Regions from separate parts of the Paenibacillus sp. USHLN196 genome, predicted to be linked through region 2. Evidence: riboswitches for the same ligand, from Rfam matches in the RefSeq annotation. Region 2 holds a riboswitch; each other region holds the start of a gene.

Region 1 (10,965 bases), on a different contig from region 2:
GAACGCGTGCGTTTAACGAAAGGCTTGGATTCGTATGGTTGTGTGGTAACGCCGGGAGAAGCCAATTTTATTCTGATCCAACTGCCTGAGCCCTGGACAGCGGCATCCATGCAGGCGGCTTTGGGTAAGCGTGGGATTCTGATCCGTAGCTGTGCCATGTATCCAGGACTTGGTGAGCGACATGTTCGCTTGGCAGTAAAGGACGCAGAGGCCAACGAGCGCTTACTCGAAGTGTTAGGAAGTATAATGGAGCAGCCACACCACAAGCGATATATGATCGGAGCAGGGGGAACGTGCGATGACACTGGCGTTTTATAATTACTACAAGAATGCACAGGCGGACGAGAACGAATATCGTTCCTTTTCGTGGCCCGGACTGAAGATTACTGCACACGATCAACATATCAGAGCTGCAAGTCCTTCTGTTGCAAGTGCGCTTTCCAGTGCGGTGTATGGCGGCGGGATGCTCGAACTGGATCGGATATTTAACATCTATGTGGATCGGCATTATCGCTGTGATGATCCTCCTCGCGATATCGAACGTTCTCTGAATGAATGGCAGGAGCAGCTTGATCAATGTGCGGGACTGTTGACTGCGGTTAGACTGGAGCATACCTCCATTCAGGAATACGCCAGTGAGGAATTCGGAATTCTGTGTTGTACAACAGCCGGGGTGTCCAATGCTGCGCGGGCAGGTTCCGTAAGAACCGTATTTGATACGGAGGGAAACGAGACTGTTGCTGTAAGACCTTTAAAATCAACAACCCAATCTCAAATCATGAAACCTTACGTCCCGGGCACGATTAACGTCATGTTATGGTTGAACGGACGCATGACATCTGGAGCCATGGTGAATGCCGTCCAGACTGCGGTGGAAGCCAAAGCGGCGGCGCTGGCTGATTTCGGTGTTGCGGACTCGGAGAACGGGCTGCTGGCCACTGGGACGACAACGGATGCTATTGTACTTGCGGTGAGTCAGGTGGACGAGCACAAGCCGCTAATTGCTTACGCAGGAACGGCGACGGTTGTTGGTGCGGCCATTGGCAGGTTGGTCTATGACACGATCACGGAAAGCCTGCAAGCCGGACAGCAGTGGAAAGAAAGGAACAGAGTGTAATGACATTTCAGATTGAACAACTGGTCTCCTGGCCGTTCTGGACGGGAATGGCGGGTGCCTGGATTATGATAGGGGCATACATACTTGATCGATGCATCGGTGATCCACGCTGGATTCCACATCCGGTGATCGGCATGGGGAAAGCGATCTCTGCGCTAGAGCGTAGCATTCGTTCCCGTGTGAGCACGGATTCCGGGCTGAAGAGAACTGGTCTATTATTTCCACTGCTGATTGCGGGTGGGGCGTTTATAATCACTTGGGCATTCGTATATGTGCTGGGTCTCATTCATCCTGTCGTAGCGGTAGTGGCTGAAATCGTGCTTATTGCGACTACGATTGCTTCTAAAGGCTTGAAGGATGCAGGCATGGAGGTGTATCGCCATCTGATTCAGAAGGATTGGCCTGCTGCAAGACGTTCACTTGGTATGATTGTTGGACGTGACACAGCTCATCTGGATGAACCGGAGGTCGTGCGAGGAACGGTGGAGACGGTAGCCGAGAATATTGTGGACGCCATCGTGTCCCCTTTGTTCTATGCGTTAATTGGTGGCGCGCCACTTGCGATGGCCTATCGTGCCGTGAATACATTGGATTCCATGGTTGGTTATAAAAATGAGAAGTATCTACATCTCGGCTGGGCTTCCGCCCGTCTGGATGATTGGGCAAACTGGATTCCCGCACGGCTCACCGCCATCCTGCTGATCGTGGGTGCATGGGTCATGAAACTGGATGCCAAAGGCGCAGCACATATGGTGACCCGGGATGCCAGATTGCATCCAAGTCCGAATAGTGGTTTTCCCGAATCGGCGGTGGCCGGAGCACTGGGGATCAGACTCGGGGGACACAACGTGTATCATGGCGTAGCTTCTTTTCGTGCCTATATGGGTGAGGCAACACGTCCTATGGCAGCAGAGGATATTGTGCGAACGACACGTCTCATGTTCTGGTCGGCGGGTTCCTTTGTAGTTCTGTGTACATTGGTGACGCTGGGAATATGGCTTGCTGGAGGTACTTTGTTATGGAAGTAACTGTAGAGCAGAATGGATCACAGCAGCGAAAAAATATTCTGTTTATACGTCATGGCACAACCGCGTGGAATATGGAAAAAAAATATCTGGGGCATACCGATATCGCTTTGCTGCCTGATGCAGAAAGAGAACTGGCTTCGCTACGCGAGCAATTAAGCAACGTCTCATGGGATACGGTATATTGCAGTGATCTGCTCCGTTGTCAGCAGACGCTTGCACAGATCAGGCCTTGTCCATTGGAGCAGGTCAAGCTGGACCCGCGCCTGCGAGAGGTTGATTTTGGTCAATGGGAAGGATTGACGTACGATCAACTCAAGGACAACCCACAGTACCGGGATTGGATCGATGCTCCACAGGACGTCACCCCGCCCGAAGGGGAGTCATGGCAGGCATTTACTGCGCGCATCGATTCATTTCTGCAGGAGTGCATATGGTCGTATTCTCCGTCCATGCTCTCTCTTGAGGGTGAAGTGCCCACCATTATTGTTGTAACCCACGGTGGTGTAATCCGGTATGCATTATCTCGTCTCATTGCCGATCTGGGATTCTGGGATACGCAGGTGATTCCGGGGCAAGCGATACAGGTACGGCTGGAACAACATGGAGATCAGTGGGTTGGCACGAGGGTGGCTTTTCCGGGAATCGGGTTGTAAGGATGTGCAATATAACCTATAATCACAACAGAAGTGTGACAGCACTGTAGTTTCGTGTGACAGGCAATAATGCCTGCATATGAATGCAGATTGCTCACTTGAATGGTTAAACCATATCAGCGACCAAGGGTCCCGCGTGCGTGCAGTAATGGTTCATGGCTCAATATAGTCATGGATGGCATACGGGTGAAATAGGGAAGCCGGTGCAAGTCCGGCACGGTCCCGCCACTGTAAATCAGGAACAATTCCTGTAAGTCAGGTTACCTGCCCTGGACGTTCAAACCGGTGTTCCTTCGAGGAAAGGACAGCGTTTCGGGCAGTTCTATGTGCATGCACAACAATACGTTGGACATGTACAGATCGCCATATGCGAGACGTCATCCCTAATCCTAGACGTAAGGATTGGGGATTTTTTATTGTTCATGTAAGATGAACCGAACTTTTACACGTTAACGAAGAGTGCAGAACCGATCTGAAGAAACGAAGTGTCCGCTTAAAGCTTTCTACAAGAAAGCTATATCGGAAGCATACGCTTATCACCGGATTTTCCCTTTCGAAAAGGGAATCAAAAAATCTGGGGATAACAGCGATCGGAAGATGGTACTGCAATCGGAGTGGCCTTGTGTAAAATTGATGGGTTTAACTTGTAGAGGAACACCAAGGCAAGGGTAGTAAAAGTTTAGCACGATGCAAGAAAATAGCACAAATAGAGAAGGGGAGAATAACAGAATGAATTTCAAGAATTGGAAAAGCGTAGCGTCACTGCTGAGTGCAGCGGCACTCGCACTGGCTTTGGCCGGATGTGGCAATGCAACAACGAACGAGGGCACAGGTACCTCACAGCAGCCAGCACAGGAGCAGTCCCAAGGACAGGCGCAGACAGATCTCAAAACACAATATCCACTTACAATTACCGATGCAACAGGTGAGTCGTTCACATTTGACAAGGCACCAGCCAAAATTGTATCCGTGTCTCCAGCTGAGACCGAAACGTTATTCGCACTTGGATTGGACGAGCAGATTGTAGGGGTATCCGACTATGATGATTACCCTGAAGCTGCAACGACCAAAGCGAAGATGGGTGGCATATCCAAACCCAACGAAGAGTCTATCATTGCGGCTGAAGCTGATATCGTATTCACAGGTATCTCGATGAGCGAAGATGCAGTGAAGAAACTGCGTGATCTGGGCATTACCATTTTCAAAACCGATCCAAAATCCATCGATGATGTAATGAACAATATCGAAACATTCGGTAAAATCACGGATCATCAAGAAAAAGCTCAAGAGATCATCACACAGATGAAACAGGATGTAACAGATGTAACTGAAGCCGTGAGTGCAGTTAAGCCGGAAGAGAAGAAAAATGTATATGTTGAATTCTCCCCAGGTTGGTCGGTAGGTAAAGGTGAGTTTATGGACGAACTGATCACGGTAGCCGGAGGAACCAATATTGCTTCGGACAAAGAAGGCTGGTACCAGATCAACGAAGAAAATGTGATTGCCTCGAACCCGGATGTGATTCTGTATGCAAATGATGTCATTGATGAAAACTCCAAAACGCTGGATCAGATCATTAAAGCTCGCAGTGGCTGGGATCAAATCACGGCTGTGAAGAACGATGCAGTCATTGGCCTTGATGCCAATCTGCTCAGTCGTCCAGGACCTCGTGTAACCGAAGGACTGAAAGAAGTAGCCAAAGCGATCTATCCTGACCTGTTCCAATGAGTAAAAAACTGGCCGTGTACGCATCGGCAGGAATCGCGCTGCTTGTGTTAACCGTGCTCATCTGCACGGGTATCGGTTCGGTTTCCTTGCCTATTCGTGACATTGCAGGTATTCTGCTTCATCACTTGCCATGGGTGGGAGACTGGATCACACCCGACTGGAGTGCAGCAGCCGAACAGATTATATGGAAAGTCAGATTCCCGCGTGTACTGCTTGCCGTGCTCGTGGGCGCATCGCTGGCGATTGCCGGTGCGGGATTCCAGGGGGTTCTTCGGAACCCGCTGGCAGACCCGTTCACCCTGGGCGTATCATCCGGTGCTTCGGTGGGTGCAGCCTTTCTGATATTCTTCGGATTGCAGTATGCACTGATCGGAATCTGGACGTTGCCACTGGTAGCGTTTTTGACGGGTGTATTAACATTATGGTTCGTCATGTCCCTGGCTCGTGAAGGACGCAAAATACCAACGCATAGCCTGATTCTGGCTGGTGTAGTGATGCAAAGTTTCTTGGGAGCGGTGGTATCCTTCCTGTCGACGATGTCGAAACAGACCATTAATGAAATTATATACTGGACGATGGGAAGTCTGGCTCTGCGTGGGTGGTCGTATACGGCCATCCTTTTCCCGTATTTTCTGCTAGGGCTGATCTTTCTCTGGAGCCGGGCACGTTCCTTGAATGTTCTGGCGCTCGGCGAACGTCAAGCTGCGCATATCGGGGTTGGCGTCGATCGGCTGAAGCTGTCCGTGCTTGCTGTGGGAACACTGCTTACCGCAGGAGCGGTCTCCGTATCCGGCGTTATTGGCTTCGTAGGACTGGTAATCCCGCATATTCTTCGACTGCTTGTGGGACCTGACTATCGATTGCTGGTCCCACTGTCTGCTATTGGCGGCGCCATCTTCATGGTCTGGGCAGACACAATTGCTCGATCTTTACTGGCACCGACCGAAATTCCGCTCGGTGTGGTGACGGCATTTGTAGGTGCACCATTCTTCGCTTATCTGCTACACCGGAATAAGAAACTGCGGAAGGGGATGATGCCATGAGTGCTGGTTTGGGCGAAGCTCTGATCGCGGTTAGTGAGGCAGGTAAATTGTATGGCAGTCATCAAGCCCTGGACGCGGTAGACTGGCAGGTTACGGAGGGGGACTGGTGGGGTGTCGTCGGTCCAAACGGCAGTGGCAAGTCTACCCTGCTCCAGCTCCTTGCCGGTACGGAACAGTCAAGCGCAGGCAGTATACATATTGATGGCCGGGATATTGCCTCTTACAGTCGGAAAGATCTGTCACGCATGATCGCTGTGTTACAACAGGATGGTTTGCCTGCAATTTCCTATCCTGTGAGGGATGTTGTGGAGATGGGGCGTTATCCATACCAGAATTGGCTTGGGCGAGAATCAGCAGATGGAGCGGCTGTGGTTGACCGGGTACTGGAGGAGCTGGGACTGACGGATATGGCTGAAAGGCCATTGGATGCACTTAGTGGAGGACAGCGTCAGCGGGTGGCACTTGCCAAGGTCATGGCTCAAGAGCCCAGGTTATTATTGCTGGATGAACCCACTACGTTTCTGGATATCAAATATCAATTGCAATTTATGGAGTTATTATCGACGTGGCGGCAAAAGAACCGAATTACGATTGTGGCTGTGCTGCATGATCTGAATCTGGCTGCGCAGTTCTGCGATCACATTCTGGCGCTGCGAGAAGGCAAAGTGGTGGGGAATGGAACGCCCCACACCTTGATGACCGAGGAGATTATTCAGGACATCTTTCGCGTGAAACCTGCGATGGTGATTCATCCTGATAATGGAATACCTCAGCTCTTGCTGCGGCGGGAGAAGGAATGAATGAAGCGGGGCAACCCATATTTTGAAGAAGGAAGTGCTGGCTGTATGAATAATGAACAGGTGTTGGAACAGTTACTGGGTCGGATCGTGGGTCCTAATGAAGAAGTTGCGGCGGAAGCCTCCGCACATGTGGATGCATTGACGAAACCACCCGGCAGTCTGGGGAAGCTGGAACAGCTGGTTATTCGTCTTGCAGGAATCACTGGCAAGGCTCGTCCACATTTGGATCGCAGAGCCGTCATTGTCATGGCCGCAGATCACGGCGTGGTGGCGGAAGGTATCAGTGCTTTCCCAGCCGAGGTAACGCCGCAGATGGTCCTTAATTTCCTGGCTGGAGGGGCTGCAGTTAATGTGCTTGCCCGCCACGCCGGAGCCGATGTAATCTGTGTGGATATCGGGGTTAATGCCGATCTGGAACATCCTGACTTGCTTTCCCGTAAAGTTCGTAAAGGTACGGCCAACATGGCAAAGGGTGCCGCAATGACTCGCGACGAAGCGATTCAAGCCATTCTTGCAGGGGTTGACGTCGTATCGGCAGAGGTGGGAAAGGGAACACAATTGTTCGTTACCGGGGAAATGGGGATCGGCAATACAACCGCAAGTGCAGCGGTGATGTGTGCATTAACCGGGATCGCACCAGCTTCAGCGGTTGGGCGAGGAACGGGTATTGATGATGCGGGATTGCAGCGGAAAGCCGCCGTGGTTAGCCAGGCGCTTCGTGTGAATTCCCCGAATAGGGAAGATGCACTGGACGTACTTTGCAAGGTGGGTGGCCTGGAGATTGCCGGACTGACCGGTGTCATTCTTGCTGCAGCTGCAAACGGATGTCCTGTTGTCGTGGATGGATTCATCTCCACTGCTGCTGCCTTGATTGCAAGACAGCTTGCTCCCGTGAGCACAGCCTATATGATTGCTTCTCATACCTCGCATGAAAGTGGACATGCAACCCTGCTTCGCGAACTCGAGCTGAAACCAATGCTGGATCTGGATATGCGACTGGGCGAAGGAACCGGAGGTGTGCTCAGTCTTCATCTGATTGATGCAGCCTGTCTACTTTTGAACGAGATGGCGACTTTTGCAAGTGCAGGAGTATCCGATGGAACGAATAAGGCTTCGGATGCCGACGCGGGTGCACGCAAGGGTGATGTAGCGGACACTGATGTTACAGGTGCTTCGACGGTTCAAGGAGAGGTATCGCTATGAGTGTGTTGGTGACGGGTGGGGCGCGTAGTGGTAAAAGTTCATTTGCCGAGCGTCTCTGTATGCAGCGTTCCTCAGAGGCTTGGTATGTGGCTACGGCTCAGGCATATGATGATGAGATGCGCGAGCGTATAAGTCTGCACCAGAATCAGCGCGAGGCATCAGGTTATCTATGGCACACCTTGGAGGAACCGCTCGCATTACCGGCACTCATTACACGCATGGGAGAAGACCATACGGGTACTTCTGCACCGACAATTCTGGTCGATTGTCTGACGCTCTGGTTGACCAATGTTTTGCTTGCACATGAACACGAAGATGAGCAGGTTTTGCAAGATCACATGGATACACTGGTAGAAGCAATCAGGTCCTACCCGGGTCTGCTTGTGCTTGTTACGAATGAAGTGGGCGATGGTATTGTACCAGAGTATGCGCTTGGCAGAAAATATCGGGATCTGGCAGGCATATTGAATCAGCGAATCGCTGCCATATGCCGTGAAGTGTTCCTGGTGACTGTAGGCATTGCGATTGAGCTGAAAAGCAAGGAGTATCGTTTATGACAGATCGCACTCATCAACGTAAACATGCGGCTGCGGCCGCTTTTCAATTTTTATCCCGATTTCCGGTAAAAACGCAGATTGACTTCGTCCCGCCGCTACTGCGGGAAAGTGTCGTGTATTATCCGCTGGTGGGTGCAGCGATTGGACTATGCGTTTGGCTCGCAGGTGCTTTAACTGGTGCGGTACTTCCCGCCTTTCCCGCTGCCGTAATAACCTTAACATTATGGGTGTGGCTCACTGGAGGCCTTCATCTGGATGGCTGGATGGATACGGCGGATGGACTGCTCAGCTATCGTACCCGTGAGCGGATGCTGGAAATCATGAAGGACAGCCGTGTAGGGGCGATGGGCGTGATCGCCTGCGTCCTGCTGCTGATGATGAAAGCAGCCTTGATCGCAGATTTTATCGCACGTGGTAACTGGATGTATGGTGCGCTGTTGATCCTGCCCATGATCTGGAGTCGCTGGTTCATGGTGTATGCCATCTCAGCCTGGCCGAATGCACGTGGAGATGACGGACTTGCCGTCTTATTCAAAGGATTGGGTGAGCGGAGGGAAGTCCAGCGTGCGCGCAGCTCTGCGGTCGGGCTGACCCTTCTTGCAGGTGTAATTACGTTTGCTGCTGTATGGATATTTCGGCCGGATATAGGCATCGCAGATGCCATGATGAGTAGCCTGGGAACTTTGCCATGGTGGTTGTATCCTGTGTCTGCTGTCATTGTTGTACCTTTTGCGTGTTACATCATTGGTAAATTCGTTGCTGCACGCATCAGTGAAAGGCTGGGCGGACTTACAGGAGACACGTACGGAGCGATGAATGAGCTGCTGGAAGCGGTTTTGCTCACGGTGTTGAGCGTGCTTCAGGGACTCTTTTGGCTGTGAAAAACGTACGGAATAAGTAAGGTGAGACATAACAGGAGACTGAGGTGATGGTGCATGGAAGATACGCCTGTACAACAACCGGCGGCAGTACTTATGCTGCAAGGGACGGCATCGGATGTGGGGAAAAGCGTGATTACAACGGCGCTGTGCCGTATATTCAAGCAGGATGGCTTCAAGCCAGCCCCGTTCAAGTCACAGAACATGGCACTGAATTCCTACGTCACAGAAGACGGCAAGGAGATTGGCCGGGCCCAAGGAGCTCAGGCTGAAGCCTGCGGTATTGAAGCGACGACGGATATGAATCCGATTCTGATCAAGCCTGTGCGCGATATGCATTCGCAGATCGTGGTACACGGTGTACCTTTTGCCCAGATGAGTGCATCAGATTACCGGCAGAAGTTCCTGCCTGAAGCGAAGCAGACGGTGATGGATGCGCTGAATCGGCTGCGGGACACATACGATGTGGTACTGATGGAAGGAGCAGGCAGTCCTGCGGAGATTAACCTGAAGGACCGGGATATCGTGAACATGAATCTGGCAGGTTGGGCGGATGCACCGGTGATTCTGATCTCCGATATTGATCGGGGCGGCGTATTTGCTTCTATTGTCGGTACACTGGAGCTGCTAGAACCACATGAGGTCGAGCGAGTGAAAGGTTTTATCATCAACAAGTTTCGCGGCGATCTGTCTCTGTTACAGCCGGGACTCGACTGGCTTGAAGAACGGACAGGCATTCCAGTATTGGGGGTATTACCTTACATAAGAGATATTCAGATTGAAGCGGAGGATTCCGTCGTGCTGGACTCCATGCGTCATGGGAAATCCGGCAAGACAGATCTGGATCTGGCAGTGATCCGATATCCGAGAATTTCCAACTTCACAGACTTTGACGCACTTTCCCGTGAACCGGATGTGAATGTGCGTTACGTGACCTCGCCAGAGGAATTGGGTAGTCCGGATGCCATTCTTCTACCTGGTACGAAGGATACGATAGGGGATCTGGCGTTTCTGCGTGAGTCAGGACTGGAGCAAGCGATTGCCAGCCAGACCGAACGTGAGAACGTTCAACTCGTTGGGATATGTGGCGGATACCAGATGCTTGGACGACATTTGAAGGACCCGTTTGCTGTGGAGGCGAATCAGATCCAGGAAGCGACGGGACTGGGCTGGCTTCCTTTATCCACAACGTTTCTTCAGGAAAAGCAGACAGTCAGGGCTTCCGGAAGAGTACAACCTCAGAATCCGATTCGGCTGTATGGTGAACCAGATGTGGAGGTATCTCCATTACCCATTAACGGATATGAGATTCATATGGGCGTTACGGAGTGCCATGAGCCTGAACGTGTAACCGCACTATTTGAAATCTCCCATCCAGGTGGTGAAGCATTCCATGAAGGCTGGGGCACAGTGGATGGCAGTGTGTGGGGGACCTATCTGCATGGTTTGTTTGAAAGTGATCTATTCCGACGTTCATGGCTGAATGCCTTACGCGCAGGAAAAGGATTGCCTCCGCTTCAGGAGACATATAATGAGCATGAACGTAAGGAAATGGAGTTCGATCGGGTAGCCGAATCGTTGCGTTCGTCATTGGATATGAAGCGTGTGTATGAGATTATGGGTGTTCAAGCACCAGAGTAAAACAAGAATACCCCCATGTCTGACAACCCGTTCTCTAGAAACGGAATGTTAGCGGCATGGGGGTATTGTATATCCTATGATTATATGAGGTTTAAAACAGGTGATGATAGGTTAATGGTTAACCTGTTAGTTTATTTTGAAATTTTTCATTGCGGATTGAAGCTCTACAGCTTGTTCATGCAGATGACGAACTGTATTCGAATGGGAATCCATCTCGCTGAGCTGAAGATCTGCTGTTGAAGCAATCTGTAACATGCTCTCACGGGATTTGGTCGTAATCTGTGCCGTTTCTTCTACGGATGCACTCACTTCTTCAG
Region 2 (10,965 bases):
CCTTCGAGGCACTTCGTGAAGCAGGAGTCAGGTTACCGAAAACGGTTGGGCAGGCCGTCAGTATCTTGGGTGCACTTGTAATTGGGCAGGCAGCCGTTCAGGCAGGGATTGTATCTGCACCGATGGTTATTATCGTATCCATGACAGGTATCGCTTCATTTACGATTCCGCGGTTTAATTTTGCGATTACCGTTCGTCTATTGCGTTTTCCAATCATGTTACTGGCTGGCATGTTTGGACTGTATGGCATCGTGATCGGTCTGGTCCTGATTTCGGTGCATCTGACCCAGATGACTTCATTTGGTGTGCCTTATCTGTCGGGTCTTAGCCCATACAGCAAAACGGATACCAAGGATATTCTCATTCGTGTGCCGTGGTGGAAAATGATCAATCGTCCATCTACCGTCCATGATAACCAGAAACGGATGAATGAGAAGATCAATGGTTCCCCCGAAGCAGAGGAAGGGTGGTAAACCCATGCAATTTATGTATAAATACCGGGCAGTTATAGCTCTCTTGTTATGTACCTCTCTCATTTCAGGTTGCTGGGATCGAGAGGAAATAAACGATGTTGCCTTTGTAATTGGTGTCGCTATGGATAAGGAGGAACAAAACTACAGATCCAGTCTGCAGATTGCTCTTCCAGGACAATCTGGTTCTTCGGGTAGTGAAGGAGGAGGAGGAGGCACAAGTGGTGATAAATCCTGGTTCATATTGTCCAATACAGCCAAAACCTTTCACGGAACATCTCTAGAAGGGCAAAAGGCGCTCTCACGCAAAATATATTACGCTCATCGGCGTACTCTGCTAATCGGTGAGGATTTGGCGAGGGAGGGCGTTGCCCCTATGCTGGATTTGATGACACGTTATCCGCTCAATCGTTTCTCAGCGTTGCCGGTTGTGACAAGAGGAGAAGCATATAAGGTCATGGATACTGATGCACCTATAGAAAAATTTCCATCTGAGATGGTACGGGAATTGTGTTTTTTAAATATGCGAAATCCCCGCTCGCTCAAGACGTTTATAGATTCCATTCTTAGCGAAGGCGTAGATCCTTTTCTGCCCATAGCTTCGGTTGTTGACACTGTGCCCAAGAACTGGAAGGACCCCAAAACGAACATCAAGATGGATGGATTGGCCATTTTCAAGAAAGACAAGCTGGTAGGCATGATCGATAAAGCACCGGCAGATGCACTGATTCTGGCCATGGGTGAGGCCAATGCACCAGAGGTTATGGTCGAGGCTCCAGGGGGAGAAGGAGATATATTCATTAAACTGAACGAGAACAATTCTTCGCTGCATCCCAGTGTCAAGAATGACAAGGTTAAGGTGAGCATTCAAATGTACGCCAAGGGAGTTATTGTCGATAACGAATCGAATTACGGTGACCGGCGGGAGGATGAGATATTAAAGTTAAATGACGCCATCCACAAGAAAATAAAGTCAGATATTGAGGAAGGCATCCGATTGGTTCAGCAGAAGTATCATGCCGATATTCTTGGAATCGGTCGATCTATCCATCAGCACCTGCCGGCGGAATGGGACAAGATGAAGGATCGATGGGAAGTCATTTATCCTGAAGTTGAGGTAACCGTTATTCCCCATGTCATTATTGAAAATGTAGGAGTAATCAATAAACCGATCGGTGTCGTGGAGGAGGAGGTCGTACATGATTAAACCGCTTTTGTTTACCTATCTGGGCATGGCAATTGTGGTCATCTTGATGGATTTCAGACATATGAAGCAGGCAGCAGCCATTAATCGCTGGATATCCTATGGTCTGATTGCATTGGGAACGGTCATTTGGTTCTATGTCACTCACTTGAGTAAAACGGTTTTTGTCACGGTATGGATAAGCCACGTTATTCAGCGATTTTTACCTTTACCATAGATTGCAGATTAACTGACGGAAAGGAGGTATTGTATGAATCAGAGTGTGACCCATCGGCAGATTGTGCTGCTCGTGCTGATACTCAGTATTACAGGTACGCTGATTCAGCCCCACGCTCAGGCCATTTTCTACGCGGAGCAGCATGCTTATCTCTCGTATGTGCCCGTTGTTTTTGTGATGATAGTATCTCTATGGTTAATAAGTCGGGTCCAGCGACGATTTCCCAATCAGGATCTGTTCGAATCCATTGTTCAGCGATTCCCGTTTTTGGGGAGAGTAATGGGATTTCTGTACATTTTATTTTTTTTCTTTGTGTTTGCAAGAGATATCCGACTATCAGGTGACTATATAAGTATAACGCTACTGGAGAACACACCCATTTCCATCATTGTATTATCTCTGGTGGTCATGGGCGTCTTTATCGTTCGAGGGGGACTCGGTTCCTTAATCGGAATGGCGGAATTGTATGTTATGCTGTTTCTGCTGATCTCGTTGATTATACCTTTCATGCTTATTCAGCAGGTAAATATGGATAATCTCATGCCATATTTTCATGTTGATGTTGCAGGAGTAGGCAAAGGGAGTTGGTACATATTTTCTTTTTATGGAGAGATGATTGCATTGCCATTTGTAGTCAAAGGAAGCGATTTTCGTTTCAAGTCGGTTCTATGGGGAATTATCATCTCTGCACTCCTAATGATGCTTATCCTTGTGGAGACGATAACTTCGATCGGAGTCCCTATTGCTTCCAGACTGGTATACCCATCCTATGAGCTGGCAAGGCAGCTGCAAATCAGTGATTTTCTGGACCGGTTTGACCTTGCGCTGGCAGCAGCAACCATGCCGACCATGATCACGAAGATTGCATTTGATCTATACTTTGTCTGCTGGGGACTGAAGCGGATGATTCCGAAAGTGTCGGGAAAGATGATGACAGGCCCGGTGGCCTTGGTTGGATTCGTATGTGCTTTCTGGTTCTTCCGAAACGCGATTCAGCTCAATCGTTTTACCCGGGAATGGACATGGATTGCCATTGTTTTTGAAGCACTGTTCCCTCTCGTGCTGTTTCTTTTCCTTCGTCCTCGCAAAAAGGATACAGATGAATCTTCCGAACAGAAATTCGGAGAGCAATCCAAGCGAGAAAAGCAGGAAAAGGAGCAGAAATCGGCTGATTCAGGAAAGGATGGGGAGAAGAGACGGAAGGATTCCCATGGTGGGGAGCTCCAGCCTTCCTGATACATTCCATCAAAAATCGTTATAGATGAAACGGCCAAAAGAGGGGAAGCGCAGTTTCCCTTCGCAGAAGTACCCTGTATACTGTAGTCAGACTGATGAACATTCGGCTGAACTAACGGGGGGAACATGAATGGCTCAACATTTGGCAGGTGTACGTGTAGCATTGACAGGACCACGAAAGTCGAAAGAGATGTCCTTACTGGTTGAAAAAATGGGTGGCATTCCGCTTGTGCGACCGGCACAGGGAACGGTATTTCTGGATGATCGGAATATCAGGGATGGTCTGGTATCCTGGATCTCGGACCCACCAGACTGGGCGGTATTGACCACTGGCATGGGTCTGGACGCGTTATTTGAAATGGCTGAGGATATGGAAGTTGCGGGAAAATTACTGGATGCACTGTCGGAATCCTCAATTGCGGCCAGAGGATACAAGACGGTGAATGCACTGAGAAAGCGCAAGTTAACGCCGCTAGTACGGGATGACGATGGCAGCACCGACGGGCTCATTCGTGAATTCGCCCCACATGATCTCGCAGGGAAAAAGGTGATGTTGCAGCTTCATGGAGAGACAGCTCCCAAACTCGTTGCATGGTTAGAGGAACAAGGAGCAATCGTGCGCCAAGTGCTTCCTTACCGCCATGTACCACCGGAAGAGGCTGAACTGGAACAGCTTTTGAATGAGATTGTACAGTACGAGATAGATGCTGTTGCTTTCACAAGTGGACCACAGGTTAGATTTCTGACGCAATATGCGGCATCGCAGAATAAGCTCGAATCGATGCTGGAAGCTTTCAGACAAGGTGTAATCCCTGCGTCTGTAGGTAAAGTGACGGCGAATTCGATGCGAGAAGAAGGCATTGAGGCGCTGGTGATTCCGGAGGAAGAGAAGATGGGCGCACTCATCGTTGAACTCGGGCGTTACTTCGCAGCGGGACATGCGGACAAGATCCGCAAATAGCAGCAAAAACAGTCGAGCAATGAGTATAAACGAATTCAATCCTTCGGCAGTTTGATGATTCAAAACGAGTGGTATATGCATATGTTATTCCGGGTTCTGATCTGATTTTTGGATCAGGACTTTTTTCTGTTTTGTCTGAAAATAGAAGAAGAGACAAGTATCATAAGCATGGACATTATTTCCTGAGCGGTGTTATTATGAAGACAATATTGATGAAAACAAGCAAGGTGCTCTTGCGTAAAGCAAGAGGTAACAGGGAATCGGGTGAAAGTCCCGAGCGGTCCCGCCACTGTAATGGTGAAGCCCTTTTTGATCCAAGTCACTCGCATAGCCGGGGAAGACAGAAAAGGAAGCTGATGATCCAGAGCCAGGAGACCTACCTTGCATGTGTCACCGAACCCTTCGCGGAAAGGAATGGTGTACGAAGAATCAGGAATTGGGCGAACGAGCGGTTCGCCCGGCTGGCCCCCTTGGGCCACATAGTCACAGGATTCCCTCTGGGAGTCTGGGACTGTGTTCTTGAGTGTACGTACATGCGTATCCCATCCGTTATAAGGATGGGATTTTTTTGTTTTCCATGAAAGTGATGCCCCTACGATCTCCAGTGTTGGAAGGATAGAAGCAGAGGAATAATTTAACAGAGCTGGAAATTGAACACGCTTAACAGTTGGGGAGAAGGTCGGCATAGCCGTCCTTCTTCACTGTTTAATCCGTACGACAAGTGTGATGAAGGAGGAGAAGCAATGCAAGGTCAAGGCAAGCTGCTAATTATCGGGTTCGGTCCGGGGGCGATGGAACACATCACGAAGCGGGCACTCGAAGCACTTCAGGAGAGTGAGGTTATTATCGGATACAACACGTACGTGGATCTTATCCGACCTCTGTTGAAAGGGCAAGCAATTGTGCGCACGGGCATGACGGAGGAAGTAAGTCGCGCGCAAGAAGCGGTCCGGCAGGCAGAGATGGGCAAGATCGTTGCTGTAATCTCCAGTGGTGATGCAGGTGTATATGGCATGGCGGGTCTGGTATACGAGGTGCTTATGGAGCAAGGCTGGAAGCCGGATACAGGTGTTGCTGTTGAGGTCATTCCAGGTGTGTCGGCCATTCAGTCTTGTGCTTCACTTCTTGGTGCCCCCGTCATGCATGATGCATGTACGATTAGCCTGAGTGATCACCTCACGCCGTGGGAGACCATTATTCGCCGGGTCGAAGCCGCAGCATCAGCTGATTTTGTCATTGCTTTGTACAATCCACGCAGTGGACGACGCACACGCCAGATCGTGGAGACACAGGAAATGATCCTGCGTTATCGTGACCCACAGACCCCGGTAGGTCTGGTGAAGAGTGCATATCGTGAGCGTCAGGACGTTGTCATGACCACACTGGAGGATATGCTGAATCATGATATCGGCATGCTGACGACGGTGATTATCGGCAACTCCTCGACCATGATGTACGAAGGACTCATGGTCACCCCGCGCGGGTATCAGCGGAAATATACGCTGAACACCGCGGAACAGTCGCTCAGACCTCATGAGCGACTTCGCACGGAAGCCGAGCCATGGTCGCTCGGCGCAAGGGAAGCCCGCGCTGCCGCCTCCGGCGAGGCAGCGGGCGAGAGCGCGGCCAGCGATGCATCGGCCGCGCAACCACAGGCGGAGCCAGCCCTTCGCGGCGCAAGCACCGGAGCGGGCACGGCTCCGCAAGGGCAGCCGCCCGCTGGCGCCGGGGCTGCTGCCGCTATGCCTGCGGCAAGCCCGGCCGGCAGCGCTGGCACCGCCGTGCTTGCCGTCGAGCGACCTGCATTCGCGGCGGCAGAGGCCGCTCCGCGCACAGTCGCAGAAGCGCCACGCGCCGGCGCAGCTGCACTCGCCGCCGAGGCGCTGACGCGGCTCGCGGCAGGGGGAGCGCTCGCGAGTGAATCGGCGAGCCGCTGGCTGGACGCAGCAGCGCCGAGCCACACGGCAAGTGCGCCGCAGGCTGCGACCGCAACGGCGGTACGCACCGCGCCCGAGCCTGGGCGCAAGGCACCGCTGTTCGAAGTCGGCGTGTCGCCCGGCGTGGGCAACAAGAAATTCACTGCCGCCCAGATGGCGCTGCTGGCGCAGTGTGCAAGTGAAGACGGCGAACTGGAGTACACGCCGGAACACCAGATCATTTTGAGAGTGCCGACTTTTGAACCTGAATCGCTGGTAGAAGAGCTGCGTGCAGCGAATTTTATCGTTGTACCGATTGGAGATGTCATCAAGGTAAAGGCCTGTGACTTCTGCAACATGGAGAAGGATGATGCTGTCCCGATGGCAAACCATCTGCAGGCGGTGATCGGCGGACTGGGTGCACCCAAAGAAACGAGTGTGGCACTGAATGGCTGCGGCATGGCATGTTATGGGGCAGTGCTGGAGGATATCGGCATCGTGTATCGCAAAGGTGCATATGACCTATTCCTCGGCGGTAAGAAGTTCGGACGCAATGCTCACCCTGCACAGCCCGTAGCGGAGGGAATTCCGGGTGACCAGATTGGTGGGATTGTGGAGCGCATTGTGGCAGATTACAAGGAAAAAGGCCATCCGAACGAGCGATTCCACAAATTCTTTAAGCGGGTTGGCGTGATTCAGGGCTTCCGCCATGTGGATGCACCGGTCACTGTGGAAGTAAACCCGATATGCGGTGACTAAATCTTAATTAAGTCCTTGATTAAGTCCTTGACTGAATCGCCTCCTTCGGGGAGACGTGATGGTGTAGCTTGTCAGGACGTATCTAATATTTCGCAATATTCGCTGGATTTCAGCTGACATAGATGGATTGATGTTTCGAGTAATGTATCGAATGGAATGCCAGAAGAATGAATATGAAAAGCCTGATCTGTGGGTCAGGCGGGGGAGGAATAACAGAAGATGGATGCAATATTGTTGGTGGGACACGGGAGTCGTGACCCCGAGGGGAACCGGGAACTGAAGGAGTTTGCAAGTGAGGTAGCAGCGAAGGCACCGGAGAATACGTTGGTGGAGACCTGTTTTCTGGAGTTAACCAGACCGAGTATTGCTGAAGGCGTTACCGCTTGTGTGGATCGTGGGGCAACACGTGTCGTGTTGGTGCCGATCATTCTGTTTGCTGCCGGTCATGCCAAGATTGATATTCCTAATGCCATTGATCGTGCCAAGGCACGTTATCCGCAGGTGGAATTCGTATATGGTCGTCCTATCGGTGTTCATGAGAAAGTCGTTCAAATTATGCAGACCCGTCTGCAAGAGGCACAACCTGTACTCGTGGCATCCCAAGGCGGAACAGCGGTAGCAGCTCCACCTGCTCCAGTGACGGATGAGGAGACCGCAGTATTGGTGCTTGGACGGGGAAGCAGTGATCCGGATGCCAATAGTGACTTTTTCAAAATGACCCGGATGTTGTGGGAGAAACTGCCTTACAAGTGGACGGAAAGCAGCTTTATTGGCGTGACTCAGCCCTCATTCCCGGATGGATTAGAGCGCTGTCTATTGCTGGGTGCGAAGAAAATTATTATCATGCCTTATTTCCTGTTTACAGGCGTACTGATCAAGCGCATTGATGAAATGACTGCGGAATTTGCAGCGGCACATCCAGACATTCAGGTCGAGGTTGGCGGATATTTCGGATTTCACCCGAAGCTGGTTGAACTTGTACTGGAGCGGGCCCATGAGGGGTTATACGGACGCGTAACAGCCAACTGTGACAACTGCCAGTTCAGACTTGAAGCAGCCAAACACCATCACCACCATCATGATCACGACCATGGGCATGACCACGATCATCACCATGATCACGACCACGACCATGATCACCATCATCACGATCACGAGCATAGTCACGATCACCATCATGAACACAGCCATGCGCACAACCACGATCATTCGGATCATGATCACTCGCATCATCCTGATGAGCATGACCATCAGCACGTACATACACACGAGGATCACCCGCATATGCATGACCACGATCATGATCACACTCATGCTGCCGTCGATCGTCAAGCATCACTCGATTATCATCATGATCATGATGAAGAGTTGCATCATACGCATCACGAGCACGAAGGAACCGTACAGGAAGATGCTTCTCCCGATCAGGCTGAGGTTGCAGCAACTTCAGAGCAGGTGAATCGTCCATGATCTTCATGTTGTGTGGTACGAGTGATGCAAGGGAACTAGCTTTACAGATTCAGCAGCAAGGAACAGACGTGCTGACTTCCGTTGTAACCGACAGTGCGGCGCATAGCCTAACAGAAGCCGGATTACCCGTTCGTACAGGCCGTTTGACGGTGGAGGCAATGGTGGAACTGGTGCGTGAAAAAGGTAGCCGTGCCATCGTGGATGCAAGTCACCCATTTGCCGAAGAAGCACATGCCAATGCCATGGAAGCAGCGAAACAGGCGGGGATTCCATACATTCGTTATGAACGGACAGGCCTGGCATACGATGATCATGCGTTACTTCATGTTGTATCTTCCTACGATGAAGCGGCACTCAAGGCCAAAGAGCTGAAGGGCTCCGTCATGCTCACCACAGGTAGCAAAACGTTGCAGATCTTCACCAAGCACCTGCTCGGTGATCCGGACATTCGTCTCGTTGCCCGCATGCTCCCACGTCTCGACAATATGGAGAAATGCGGTGAGCTTGGCGTGGAACAGCGCAATATTATTGCGATGCAGGGACCTTTTTCCCGTGAAATGAATGAAGCCTTGTACAAGCACTATGCGACGACTGTAATGGTTACCAAGGAGAGCGGCAAGACCGGAGCAGTGGATGAGAAAATCCAGTCTGCACTGGAGCTGGGCATTCACGTTGTGCTGATTTCACGCCCCGAGGCTGAATTTGGGACGGTGTTTGATCATTTTGAAGGTGTACTGGATGAGCTGAAGCGCGTATTGGTGCAGTAGAACACCCCGATAGTCTTAATTTGAATAACGAATATTTGAATGACACCACTACTTGAAGGAGTGAAACGCATATGGATTTCAAAACGGAATTTAAACCGTTGACCGTACAACCACAGGAGATTGAGGGCAAAAGCTTTGAGATGATCACGGAGGAACTGGGTGAGCATCCTTTCACGGATGAGCAATATCCCGTGGTACAGCGTGTTATTCACGCCTCGGCTGACTTCGAACTGGGCCGTAGCATGGTGTTCCACCCGGATGCCATTCAAGCAGGAATTGCAGCGCTCCGCGCCGGACAATCTGTCATTGCTGACGTACAGATGATCCAAGCTGGCGTAAGCAAGGATCGCATTCGCGGTTTCGGCGGAGATGTGCATGTACATATTTCGGATCCAGATGTGATGGAGGAAGCCAAGCGCTTGAACACTACTCGGGCAATTATCTCGACGCGTAAAGCAAATCAATTGTACGAAGGTGGAATTTACGCCATTGGTAACGCACCAACAGCACTGCTGGAACTGATCCGTCTGGTCAAAGAAGGGGAAGCCAAACCAGGCCTGATCATCGGTATGCCAGTAGGATTCGTATCCGCAGCAGAATCCAAAGACGAGCTGCGTAAACTCGACATCCCGTTTATCACCAACATCGGCCGTAAAGGCGGAAGCACCATCGTCGTAGCGGCTCTGAACGCCATCTCCCTGATGGCAGTAAAAGCTTAATCTTTAAGTAACCGCCCATAGGGTATTGGCCAGCGTTAACGAACCGTATAGATCTTATATTGTGGATTATCATCCATTTCATATTTTAACGAACCTAAGTAACGCTATTCCGGTGAAAAACGCCAAAAAGCGTTGGAAACATCACCTTTGTAATGAAATAACGTCTCTACGATTCGTTACAATTTTCGTTTGTAGTATTTGGCCCCAATAGCGTCTCCTCGGTTCGTAAAAAGGTAGATGTCATCGAAAAGGCATACATCCATGTTCGCATGACTGAAACGAATTTCATGGGTAAGCTTGGTTCACCGTTATAAGGTGGTTAATCCCCAAGTATCGCTCATCTGCAAAAATGAATAGCAGAAGCACAAGCACAAAACCGCGTAACTACATTCCATGCCATCTCCTAGTGGCATGGAATGATAAGTTACCCAAATAAACCTCAGGGCATTGTTTAGCCCATGAAGTGGCATTAAGCACTGTGCCAGGTGGAGGCAGACGCAGGTAGGAACGAGGGGACAATCGCGATCATAAAAATGATCCGGCCCCGGGGTGGTCCACCAAAGAGGTGAGTTTCCAGATAACCGCAACACCGCGTAACTACATTCCATGCCAAGTCCTACTGGCGTGGAATGATCAGTTACCCAAAACAAACCTCAGGGCATGTTTAGCCCAAGAGGTTGCACTGCGTACTGTGCCAGGTGGAGGCAGAAGCAGGTAGCAGCGAAGGGGACGGAATCGATTCTGAAGAAGCGGAGCGGTCGCCTTTGTCTCCAGATTTCTCCCTTTAGAAAAGGGAATCAAAGAAATCTGGAGACAACAGCGATCATAAGAACGATCCGTACCCGTAGCGTCCACCCAAGCGCCCAAAGCCCCACCCACGTACGCAGCGTAATGCCACCTCATTTAAACTAGCTAATTAAAGGACGGGAGGTTCAAAACCCATGGTAGGCGGCAATACCCCAGACCCCGACAAACCAATGCGTTCCGGTTTCACCACAGGAGCGTGCGCGACAGCCGTTGCCAAGGGAGCCACGCAACTCCTGTTAACAGGTGTTACGCCGGCACAGGCCGTGGTTTCATTGCCTGCGGGCTTTGACCACTCGTTCGAACTGATCGAGCAGGAACTGACCGATGGCGTAGCGACCTGTGCCACCATCAAGGACGCGGGGGATGACCCGGACGCCACGCATCGGGCGAAGATCATCGCGCATGTGTCGTGGCGAGACGAGCCTGGCATGGAGCTGGA
Region 3 (10,965 bases), on a different contig from region 2:
ATATCGCGAAGTATTTTGCCATCATTCCAGCTATGTTCATCCTCGCTATGCCGCAGCTTCAGGCACTAAATATTATGAATCTGGCTTCACCGCAGTCTGCGATCCTGTCGGCACTAATATTCAACGCTATTATTATTCCACTGCTCATTCCCATAGCGATGAAGGGGGTTAAGTACCGGGCGATGTCAGCCGAAAGGCTGCTCGGGCGCAATGTGTTTATCTATGGCGTAGGCGGTGTGATTGTACCTTTTATCGGGATTAAGCTGATTGACTTGGTTCTGTCGGGAATTCTTTAACGAGATAACAACACTTATCAACATTATTCTTTTATCCTAATGAATTCAGGAAGTGATCTGTATGAACATGTTCTTGCCCGCTATACGGTTATCCGTCGTACTTATGCTGATCTGCGGCCTAATCTACCCGCTCGTAACGACTGGCGTAGCCCAGCTTCTCTTTCCTGCGCAGGCGAATGGAAGTTTGATTACGCAAGGTGAGAAAATCATCGGCTCGTCCCTGCTGGCGCAGGAAATACAATCGCCGGGGCTGTTCCAGCCCCGGGCATCGAATGCCAGTTATGACCCAACGGCTTCAGCCGGTTCGAATCGCGCCGTAGCTTCAGAGGAGTATATCAGCGAGATGAAGGAAAAGATTGCTCAGCTTAGACAGGAAAACCCGGGAATGCAGCAGATCCCCGCTGATCTCGTGACGGGTTCAGGTTCGGGACTTGACCCTGATCTGTCTCCTGAAGCTGCTGAGGTGCAGATCCCGCGCATTAGCGAAGCTACGGGAATTAGTGAACAGCAGCTTATGCAAATTGTAAATGAGCATACGGAAGGCCGTCAGATGGGTATATTCGGGGAGCCGCGTGTGAATGTAACAGCTCTGAATCTGGCGCTGACAGCAGAACTGAAATAAAGGACGAATGTATTAGCCTGCTCACGATATATCGGGAGGGGCTTTCTCCATTTTTTTGTTCATATTTTAATAAGAAAGGGGGAGAGCACGGATGGAAGACAGCTTCAAGCGCAAGTCACCGGAAGAGATGCTGAAGATGATTACGAAGCTGCAGCAGGGTACGCTCAAAATCTACATCGGCCCAGTCAGCGGATCGGGCAAAACGTATCACATGCTGCGGGAAGGGAACACGTTGCGTGAGCAGGGCATTGATGTGGTCATCTGTGCCGTGTCCACGATGCGCAGACCGGAAACGGTGGAGCAACTTGGCGCACTCGAAAGGATTCCAAGCATTCACTGGGTGCGCCAGAGTGATGATGTAGAGATGAAGGATTTGAACTTGGATGCACTAATGGCGCGTAATCCGGAGGTTGTGCTGGTGGATGGTTTGGCACATCGCAACAGAGAAGGCGCTCGCTATGCTACCCGGCTGGAGGACATTCAGTTCTTGCTCCGAAACAACATCAGTGTCATGACAACGGTGAATGTGTATGAGCTGGAAGGGTATACCGAGCTGGCACGACAACTTACGGGGATCGCAGCAGAATATACAGTGCCTGCCGATACATTGGAGCTTGCGGATGAAGTGAAGCTGATAGACGTCACGCCGGAAACGATACTGAACCGTCTTGCAGAGGGTCATTTGCAGGGACATGAGGGTGAAGCTGTATTTCGTCAAGGCAATCTGGGTATTCTGCGCGAACTGGCCCTGAGATTGGTTGCGGAAGGGGTGAATGAATCCCTGCGTGAGCATCGGGAGGAGATGGGAATTGCCGTCACGACAGGCATCATGGAGCGGATTCTGGTATCCACCCAATATCATTGGAACGGCTCCATCTATATCCGGCGTGGGCAACAGATTGCCAAACGGCTGAATGGTAATTTGTGCGCCGTTGTTTTCCGGAATATGAAGCAGCCATTAACCAAGGAGGCAACCGTATTTCGGCGCAATATGATTAAGCTGGTAGAGAAGTTTGGCGGCCATATGGAGGAGTTGTCTATTTTACACCGTCGCAACATCCCGTCTACGCTGGCGCGTTACGCAATGGAGCACCAGATTACCCGAATTGTGATGGGACACTCCCGGCGTACGCGCTGGCAGGAACTGTGGCAAGGGTCCGTTGTTAACTCGTTGCTGCGCAGATTACGTGGTGTCGACCTGTTTCTGGTTGCTGATCGAGCGGCCCGGGAGGGTGAACGTGTGGTTCCGGCTAAAGTTAACGATGTAGAGTCGCTGACATACCGCAGACTAAGCGAGCAGGAAATGAAGGAACAGATTGGTCAGATTCAGCGAGGCACATTCAAAATATATATCGGAGCTGCACCAGGAGTAGGCAAAACCTACATGATGCTTCGGGAAGGCAATGATTTGCTCCGCAAGGGCATCGATGTGCAGATCGGCTTGCTGGAGACACATGGGCGGGCGGAAACCGTGGAGCAGATGGGTCACCTGTCTGTGATCCCTCGCGCACAACGCGTTTATCAGGGGACTCGTCTGGAAGAGATGGACACGGAGGCCATTCTGCATCTTTGCCCAGAAGTGGTGCTTGTGGATGAACTGGCGCATACGAATGTACCCGGGAGTGTTCGGCAAAAGCGTTATGAAGATGTTCTGCTCCTGCTGAATGCAGGCATCTCGGTGATTACCACAATGAACGTACAGCATCTCGAAAGTCTGAATGATGCCGTTGAACATATTACAGGTGTTCGTGTCCGCGAGACCGTACCCGATCGGATCATTCAGATGGCGGATGAGGTGCAGTTGATTGATGTGGCGCCTCAGGCCTTGCGGCAGCGCATGAGGGAGGGTAAAATCTATGCAACTGCCAAGGTCGAGCAAGCCCTTGCGAATTTCTTCAAAATCGGTAATCTGATTGCCTTGCGAGAACTTGCCCTTCGTGAACTGGCGGACGATGTGGATGAACGGCTTGAAGCACAGCAGGCCAAAATCGCACTTCGAGGACCTTGGCGCAGACAGGAAGCAGTCTTCGTATGTGTAAGGAGTGATCGTCATGCCGAGCGGCTGATCCGGCGTGGATTCCGCATGGCTTATCGTCTAAAAGCCATCTGGCATGTACATCATATCCACATTGGTGAGTCCATGAGTGACGAAGTGAAATGCCATCTGGAAGCCTTGGAACAGCTGACGATTCGGCTTGGCGGTCAATTTCACATCCACCACAGTCCAAAGCTGCGGGATGTACCTGGGATTTTGGCAAGAAAGGCATCGGAGGCGCGAGCAACCCAGTTGGTGGTCGGGCAGGCAAGACGGGTATGGTGGCTGAATGGCTACCGCGGCTCAGGCTCGGTGGTCAACCGACTTGTACGCTTGTCGCGGAATCTGGATATATTGATCGTTGCAGATTATGATTATGAACTGAGCGGGATGTGAATGGATGTTGTCTGATCGAATAAAAAAAGAAACGCGGGCATCCCATGGGAAACGGGTTCCGGCATATGTATGGGTGACCCTCGGGGTGACGCTGTTAACCTTGCTGCTTCATCCCATCGGGATGAGTGGTGATTTGGTTAATGTAGCGCTGATATACCTATTTCCCGTACTGGTGAGTGCCGTGTATTGGGGAATGGGGCCAGCTATATATGCCGCGAGTTTTAGCGTCATTATGTTTGACTTCTTTTTTGTACCACCATATCTGAGCTTTACGGTTGAAGATCTGAGATATCTCATCTCCTTTGTCGTGTATCTTGCGGTGGCCATTTTAACTGCGAGTCTCGCAGGTCGATTGAGACAACAGTTGGAGATGGTAAAAGCACGTGAGGCCACGACTAACTCCCTATACGCATTGAGTCGTCAGATGACAGCCATTACGGATCTGAATACGTTGCTGGTTAATATTGCGACCCAAGTATCGCTTACGCTGGGTAAGCCGACGGCTGTGTATCTTCCGGATAAACAGGGTGATCTGATGGTTACAAACTCTTCCGCATCCGCATCAGAAGGGGAGAAGGATGGGGGGGGGGATGGGGAGTCGGAGATTGCCATTGCCAAATGGGTATATCTTCACGGACAGATCGCCGGTAAGGGATCATCCACTCTGCGGGAATCTACCGGACTTTACGTGCCGCTACGCACAGAGGAGCAGATTCATGGCGTGCTCGCTGTGAGCATGGACGCTGATGAGGTTCATGAGCAGCAAGAAGAGCTTCGTCTGTTGGAGGCATGCGGTGGACTGGCCGCAGGTGCTATTGCCCGAGTGAAGCTGGCGGAAGAGGCCCGATTGGCACAGATCACTGCCGAATCGGAGCGCATACGCACAGCGCTGCTGGACTCTGTTTCTCATGAATTGCGTACTCCCCTAACCGCCATTATCGGCTCGGCTACGGGATTGTTGGAGAATGATACTCTTTTTACACCCGAGGATCGGAGAGAATTAACAGGCAACATTCGGGATGGGGCCATGCGTATGAATCGTCTCGTCACAAATCTGTTGGGCATGGTTCGGCTGGAGAGCGGCATGTTGCAACTGAATCGGAAATGGTGTGACGTGGAAGATATAATCAGCGTTGTACTGACACAGGTTCGGGAATTCAGTCCCCATCGCAACATTCAAGTTGAATTTCCTGATGATCCGGTGTTCATTTACGGAGATGAAGTATTGCTGGAGCAGGTGCTGGTCAATATCGTCAGCAACGCCATCAAATATTCACCCGATAAGAGCCTGATTGTCATCATTGTGGCGAGTGATAGAAGTCCGAGTCAATTGACAATCATGGTCGCTGATCAAGGCATCGGTATACCGGAAGCAGAAAGAACACGTATATTTGATAAGTTCTATCGCTCAGAGTCTACTCAGCATGTCACAGGGACGGGGCTTGGTCTGGCCATCTGCAAAGGCATTGTGGAAGTCCACGGAGGTACTATTGTAGCAGAGCCGAATCCGGGCGGCGGAACGAGAATGCGCATAGATATCCCCATGGAGGCTCACGGACCGCGGTTTCCCTATTCAGAACAAGGAGAGGTTGAAGAATAACATGAACGCACCACTAGGGGCTCGTATACTGGTGATCGATGATGAGCCGCAGATTCGCAAATTGCTCAAGGTCACCCTTCAGGCACACCAATTCGAACTCCACGAGTGCGGGGATGGCGAAGAGGGTGTCATTCAGGCCAGCATTGTACATCCGGATCTGATCATCCTGGATCTCGGTTTGCCGGGCATGTCCGGTATGGAGGTGCTTCGCCGGATTCGTGAATGGTCACAAGTGCCGATTATCGTGCTGACAGCGAAGGATCAGGAGGGAGATAAAATTGCCGCGCTGGATAGCGGTGCAGATGATTATGTGACGAAACCCTTCGGGATGGGTGAGTTGGTCGCTCGTATTCGGGTTGCGCTGCGTCATGTAGCCAAAACGACAGATGAGCCCATATTGCGCTTCGGATCACTTACGATTGATCTGGCCCAAAGGCAGGTCGAACTGGAGGGAACTTTGGTCAAATTAACCCCAACGGAATATGAGATGCTGAAGGTGCTCGCTTCCAATGCGGGAAAGATCATCACCCAGCGTCAGCTTTTGCAGCAAGTATGGGGAGGGCATCATCATGAGTCTGACAGCCATTACCTCCGGGTATATGTGGGACATCTGCGTAAAAAATTAAAGGAAGATCCGGCGAATCCCCGATATATTCAGACGGAGCCGGGTATTGGTTATCGCTTTTTGCTCCCTGCCGAATAAGGTTTAAGTGTGCGTGGTGTTTATTATAAGAGATGCGATGCACGACTCAGCAGATGAGTGCTATGAAACGAACAAAACACCGTCCCCTTTAGCTGCAAAGGAAACGGTGCTTTTTATTATGACGTGTATTTTGGCAGCCAATCCCCGTGAGCCTCAATCAACTCATCACACATCGCTACGATGTCATCGATAGACAGTTCGGCAGCTGTGTGCGGATCAAGCATGGCGGCATGATAGATATGTTCCTTCTTGCCAGTAATTGCCGCTTCAATCGTCAGCAGTTGAGTGTTGATGTTTGTCCGGTTCAAAGCCGCGAGTTGTGGGGGCAGGTCACCAATGTACGTAGGGCTGATCCCTGATCCATCGACCAGACAAGGTACCTCGACACATGCCTCGCGTGGCAGATTCGTAATCAGTCCGTTGTTCATGACGTTGCCGCCAATTTTGTAAGGTTGGTTCGTCTCCATAGCCTCCATAATATGCGATGCGTATTCCCGACTGCGGGTATGTTCAATATTTTCGCTGGCAAACAGTTTGGTACGCATCTCTTTCCAGCCTTCAATCTGGTTCACACAGCGGCGTGGGTACTCATCCAGTGGAATGTTGAAGCGTTCGATTAGCTCCGGGTAATTCCGTTTGATGAAGTAAGGGTGGTACTCAGCATTGTGCTCGGAGGACTCCGTTACATAATAGCCAAAACGCTGCATCAGCTCAAAACGAACCATGTCATCATGCTGTTCCTTCTGTTTTTCCTTCGCCAGACGTTTGATCTCGGGGTACAGATCCTGCCCGTCTTTTGTAACTTCGAGCAGCCATGCCATGTGGTTGATGCCTGCAATTTTGGCTACGACACCCGTCTGATCGATCCCCAGTGCATCAAACAGATGCGGTACACATACCTGCACACTATGACACAATCCTACGGTTTTGATCCCACCATGTACGTTCATGACGTTGGTAAGCACGGCCATCGGGTTGGTATAGTTCAGGAACCATGCATCCGGACATACTTCCTGCATATCCCGGGCAAAATCCAGCATGACCGGAATCGTCCGCAAGTTACGGAAAATTCCGCCGATACCGAGTGTGTCTGCAATCGTTTGACGCAGTCCGTATTTCTTCGGAATCTCGAAGTCCGTAATGGTGCATGGATCATACCCACCCACCTGAATGGCGTTGATGACATATTTGGCTCCGCGCAGCGCTTCTTTGCGGTCATGATACACGTTAATGACACAACGACTTCCAATCGAACGGGCCAGACTGGTCAACAAACGCTCTGAGTCGCTCAAGCGTTCAGCATCAATATCGAATAGTGCCAGCTCGAAATCTTGCAGTGCTTCGGTCATCATGACATCACCCAATACATTTTTAACAAAGACGGTGCTGCCTGCACCGAGGAACGTAATTTTATTCATTTAAGTTTAGCCTCCCTGAAAAATGTTGTACCCCAACTATAGGCCGATTCGGCGCATATAACTATGGCTCAACCCCTTTCAAACATGTCATAATCCCATTTTTGTTCCCGCTTTCAACTAATATAGAAGTATTTTAGCTGTTATAATATAAATAGATTGAATGAAGAGGTAAGTGGAACGAAGTAGGATGGAGGGCGAAAAATGAGTCGCATTGAGATGAATGTGGTTCGCGCAGGCTGGACACAGATGGAGCTGATTTTGTTGTTTTTCGGGTGGGAGGCATGTGAACCTGCGCATTATTGGGGACCGGGTGTACGCGATTCTTACATTGTGCACTACATCCATGAAGGACGGGGGATCGTGTACATGGGGGACCAAGAATACAAGTTGACTCAGGGACAGGGTTTTGTCATACTCCCGGACACGCTTATTCATTATGAGGCAGATCCGAAGGATCCCTGGACGTATTCGTGGTTTGGATTCAAAGGTGTGCAAGCCAAGGCATTCATGCAACGTGCCCGATTGAGCCCGGAGCATCCAGTGTATGATGCCCGTGATACGAATACAATGGAGCGCCTGTACTCAGAGATGGTTCAGGCCTCCACGTATTCGGGAGGGGATGTGATGAACCAAAGTCTCTTGTACCGCCTGATAGCGGAGTTGATCTCATCGTCACCGGTAGAGGAAGAGGAGGGACAGCTTCTTTCGAACAAAGAAGAGTACATCAGGCAGGCAGTTCAGTTTATGGAGAACAGGTACAGCCAGCGGACCTCCATTCTGGATATTGCCCACGCCGTGGGGCTGGACCGCACATATCTGTCAGGATTGTTCAAGGAACGATACGGCAAGTCGCTACAGTCATTTTTTCTGGAATACCGTATGAATCGTGCTGCCGATCTTCTTCAGAACCCCGGACTTTCCGTTAGTGAAGTAGCCCATTCGGTGGGTTATACGGACCCATTATTATTTTCAAAGATGTTTAAGCGTGTGACGGGTGTGTCTCCGAAGGGTTCGAGAATTCGCGGTTAGACGTATCCAGTGTTTCAAATTTGAAAGAAAAGTTTTGATCATTAATCGTCGTCCCGCTATACTGATACAGAAGTGCAATTGAATATGTGGAACTTGGTGCTTCGCCCGTCGGGGTGAAAGCTTAATAGGGAAGTCCGGTGTAATACCGGCGCGGTCCCGCCACTGTAACAGAGGAGTCAAGTAGCGATAATCCACTGGTTTAGACCGGGAAGGAGCTGCAATGACCATGATTCTGGAGCCAGGAGACCTGCCAGGTTTAACAAACACAGTAGTACCCTACGGGAGATAGGAAGGTGTTTAGAGAGCATGATTTTTTCTGAAAATCTGTTTATTTAAGGCGTCCTCATCCAGTAACACGGAGAGGGTCGCCTTTTTTGATAGAATTTATACGATTTCAGCGGAGCTGTGGACGGAGAACATCATGGCACATACATAAAGTTTTGGGGAAGGACGTTTGAGCACTTGAGCAGATATATCGTTAAGCGTTTATTACAACTGGTTGTCGTATTGTTCGGCATCACGTTTCTGACATTCCTGCTAACCTATCTGTCTCCTGGGGATCCAGCCAGACTTATGCTCATGTCTACAGGGGTAACGCCATCCGATGAACTGGTCAGGCAGGTGAGGTCAGAGCTTGGATTGGACGAGCCTTTTCTCTATCGATACGGGACATGGCTGGGACAGGTGGTGACCGGAGATTTTGGTACGTCATATAAATACAATCGTCCAGTACTGGATGTGCTCATGGCACGGCTTCCGGCAACGCTTTGGCTAACAGGAAGCGCTATGATTTTGGTTATTTTGGTTTCCTTTCCATTGGGGATGTTGTCGGCTGTCTATCGTAATAAATGGCTGGATTTTGTTATTCGTTTGTTCTCTTTTGCCGGATTATCGATGCCCAGCTTCTGGTTGGGTATGTTGCTCATGTTGGTCTTCGGCGTACAGCTGAAGCTGCTGCCGGTGATGGGCAAATCCGGATGGAATAGTCTGATTCTGCCTGCATGTACACTCGCGATTCCACTTGTTGCCCAGTACAGCAGACAGATTCGTACGGTCCTGCTTGAGGAGACAAGCCAGAACTATGTGATCGGAGCAAGATCCAGAGGTGTGAAGGAGTCGATCATTATTTTGCGTCATATTCTCCCCAATGCCCTGCTGCCGATCGTTACCCTTATGGGTATGACGACAGGTGCTTTGTTAGGTGGTGCAGCCATTGTCGAAAGTTTATTTGTATGGCCTGGCGTTGGTCAGATGGCCGTGGATGCCATTTTTACACGGGATTATCCGCTGATTCAGGGGTATGTCATCTGGATGGCGATCATATATGTCACACTGAATCTGCTGGTTGATGTATGGACACATCTTCGTGATCCTCGAATCCGACTGGATGTGGATGTATAGATGAGAGTCTTCAGACATGTATTACTACAAAATCGCTGGTTCACATTCCTGTTATCTCTAACCGTCTTCTGGATTATTCTCGCCATGGTTGCGCCGCTGCTCGCACCACACGACCCACTTGCAACGAATTTTGCCAAAGTGTTGCAGCCATCCAGCGCCGAATATCCACTCGGAACCGATCAGCTAGGTCGCTGTGTATTGTCCCGTCTGCTATACGGAGCGCGAACCTCACTGCTGCTTACCTTTATGATGATTGGCATTGTATTTGTACTCGGTGTAGCGATTGGAGTTATCGCCGGTTTCGCTCGCGGTGTGACGGATACGATTCTCATGCGGTTGTCCGACACACTAATGGCATTTCCGGGCCTGATTTTTGCGATCGCTGTGGTGGGAATGCTTGGGCCGGGATTGTTCAATACGGTGCTGGCATTGTCGGTTGTCTGGTGGGCGAAGTATGCACGGATGGCCAGAAGCCTGGTGATTTCCCTTCAGCAAAAGGAATATGTCGTTGCCGCTGCTTTCAGCGGAGCACGTAAGATACAGATCATTGGCAGGACGATCCTGCCCAATATGATGTCACCACTCATCGTCATGGCGATGATGGATGTGGGTGGCATGATGCTGTCCATCTCGGGATTATCTTTTCTCGGACTCGGTGCGCAGCCACCGAACCCCGAGTGGGGTGCCATGTTGAATGAAGGCAGAAGGTATCTGCAGACTGCGCCTTGGCTGTTGATATATCCGGGCCTGGCGATATTTAGCACTGTTATTATTTTTAATTTACTGGGAGACGGCCTGCGAGACGTGCTTGATCCCAAGAAAAATACAGCTTAACTGGAGGAACCAGAATGAAGAGGAATTTTCCAAAATCGATCCTGCTCACCATCGTATCCATGTTCGTTGTGTTCTTGCTTGCAGCTTGTGGCACCACCAATAATCCATCGACCTCGTCTGATGCAACGGGAAAGTCGGTGGCTACCGACAATGAGACTGCAAGCGCACCAACTCATCTAAATGTGGCCCTGTTCTGGCTTGGAAGCAATCTGGACCCGGCAGAGGAATGGAACGGCTGGACGCTCACGCGTGCAGCGATTGGTGAGACACTGATTCAGTTTGACGAGAATATGAAGCTGGTTCCTAAAATTGCAGACACGTGGGAACGTGTTGATGACACGACGTGGCATTTTCATATTCGGGAGGGTGTAACCTTCCATAACGGAAATAAGGTAACTGCAGACGCGGTGAAAAAATCGATCGAACGCTCCATTGAGCTAAACGAGAGAGGACAAGCGACTGTGCCAGTGGCCTCGATTACTGCTGAGGGACAAGATCTGACAATCAAGACGACAGAGCCTTATGCGTCCCTGCTTGGTAATATTGCTGAGCCACTGTTTATCATTGTGGATACCAGTGCAGATACATCCAAATTCAAGAGCGAGCCTATTGCTACCGGGCCATTTATGGT

Evidence for each region. A riboswitch is a leader RNA that binds a small molecule or an ion and turns the genes downstream of it on or off. The one in region 2 is predicted to bind cobalamin.
Region 1: it holds a riboswitch for cobalamin, as region 2 does, so the genes downstream of both, WFI24_RS06550 (ABC transporter substrate-binding protein) here and cobJ (precorrin-3B C(17)-methyltransferase) in region 2, are expected to answer to the same signal.
Region 3: it holds a riboswitch for cobalamin, as region 2 does, so the genes downstream of both, nikB (nickel ABC transporter permease) here and cobJ (precorrin-3B C(17)-methyltransferase) in region 2, are expected to answer to the same signal.

What each region holds. Positions count from the first base shown of each region.
Region 1 covers NZ_JBBCYH010000002.1:705,524-716,488, forward strand. Annotated here, with positions in the region: gene cobD (threonine-phosphate decarboxylase CobD) at 1-318, shown strand, start outside; gene WFI24_RS06535 (adenosylcobinamide amidohydrolase) at 299-1,117, shown strand; gene cbiB (adenosylcobinamide-phosphate synthase CbiB) at 1,165-2,145, shown strand; gene WFI24_RS06545 (histidine phosphatase family protein) at 2,136-2,798, shown strand; cobalamin riboswitch at 2,938-3,084, shown strand; gene WFI24_RS06550 (ABC transporter substrate-binding protein) at 3,528-4,526, shown strand; gene WFI24_RS06555 (FecCD family ABC transporter permease) at 4,523-5,569, shown strand; gene WFI24_RS06560 (ABC transporter ATP-binding protein) at 5,566-6,369, shown strand; gene cobT (nicotinate-nucleotide--dimethylbenzimidazole phosphoribosyltransferase) at 6,415-7,572, shown strand; gene cobU (bifunctional adenosylcobinamide kinase/adenosylcobinamide-phosphate guanylyltransferase) at 7,569-8,129, shown strand; gene cobS (adenosylcobinamide-GDP ribazoletransferase) at 8,126-9,010, shown strand; gene WFI24_RS06580 (cobyric acid synthase) at 9,065-10,648, shown strand; gene WFI24_RS06585 (methyl-accepting chemotaxis protein) at 10,775-10,965, opposite strand, start outside.
Region 2 covers NZ_JBBCYH010000006.1:300,764-311,728, reverse strand. Annotated here, with positions in the region: gene WFI24_RS17060 (spore germination protein) at 1-473, shown strand, start outside; gene WFI24_RS17055 (Ger(x)C family spore germination protein) at 478-1,677, shown strand; gene WFI24_RS17050 (hypothetical protein) at 1,670-1,891, shown strand; gene WFI24_RS17045 (GerAB/ArcD/ProY family transporter) at 1,925-3,127, shown strand; gene WFI24_RS17040 (uroporphyrinogen-III synthase) at 3,258-4,088, shown strand; cobalamin riboswitch at 4,297-4,486, shown strand; gene cobJ (precorrin-3B C(17)-methyltransferase) at 4,832-6,763, shown strand; gene WFI24_RS17030 (sirohydrochlorin chelatase) at 6,983-8,233, shown strand; gene cobK (precorrin-6A reductase) at 8,230-9,000, shown strand; gene WFI24_RS17020 (precorrin-8X methylmutase) at 9,072-9,719, shown strand; gene WFI24_RS17015 (cobalt-precorrin-5B (C(1))-methyltransferase) at 10,661-10,965, shown strand, end outside.
Region 3 covers NZ_JBBCYH010000019.1:56,520-67,484, forward strand. Annotated here, with positions in the region: gene kdpB (potassium-transporting ATPase subunit KdpB) at 1-296, shown strand, start outside; gene kdpC (potassium-transporting ATPase subunit KdpC) at 358-918, shown strand; gene WFI24_RS30220 (histidine kinase) at 1,010-3,349, shown strand; gene WFI24_RS30225 (ATP-binding protein) at 3,354-4,949, shown strand; gene WFI24_RS30230 (response regulator) at 4,951-5,652, shown strand; gene WFI24_RS30235 (alpha-glucosidase/alpha-galactosidase) at 5,769-7,070, opposite strand; gene WFI24_RS30240 (AraC family transcriptional regulator) at 7,272-8,099, shown strand; cobalamin riboswitch at 8,177-8,368, shown strand; gene nikB (nickel ABC transporter permease) at 8,562-9,500, shown strand; gene nikC (nickel transporter permease) at 9,501-10,334, shown strand; gene WFI24_RS30255 (ABC transporter substrate-binding protein) at 10,349-10,965, shown strand, end outside.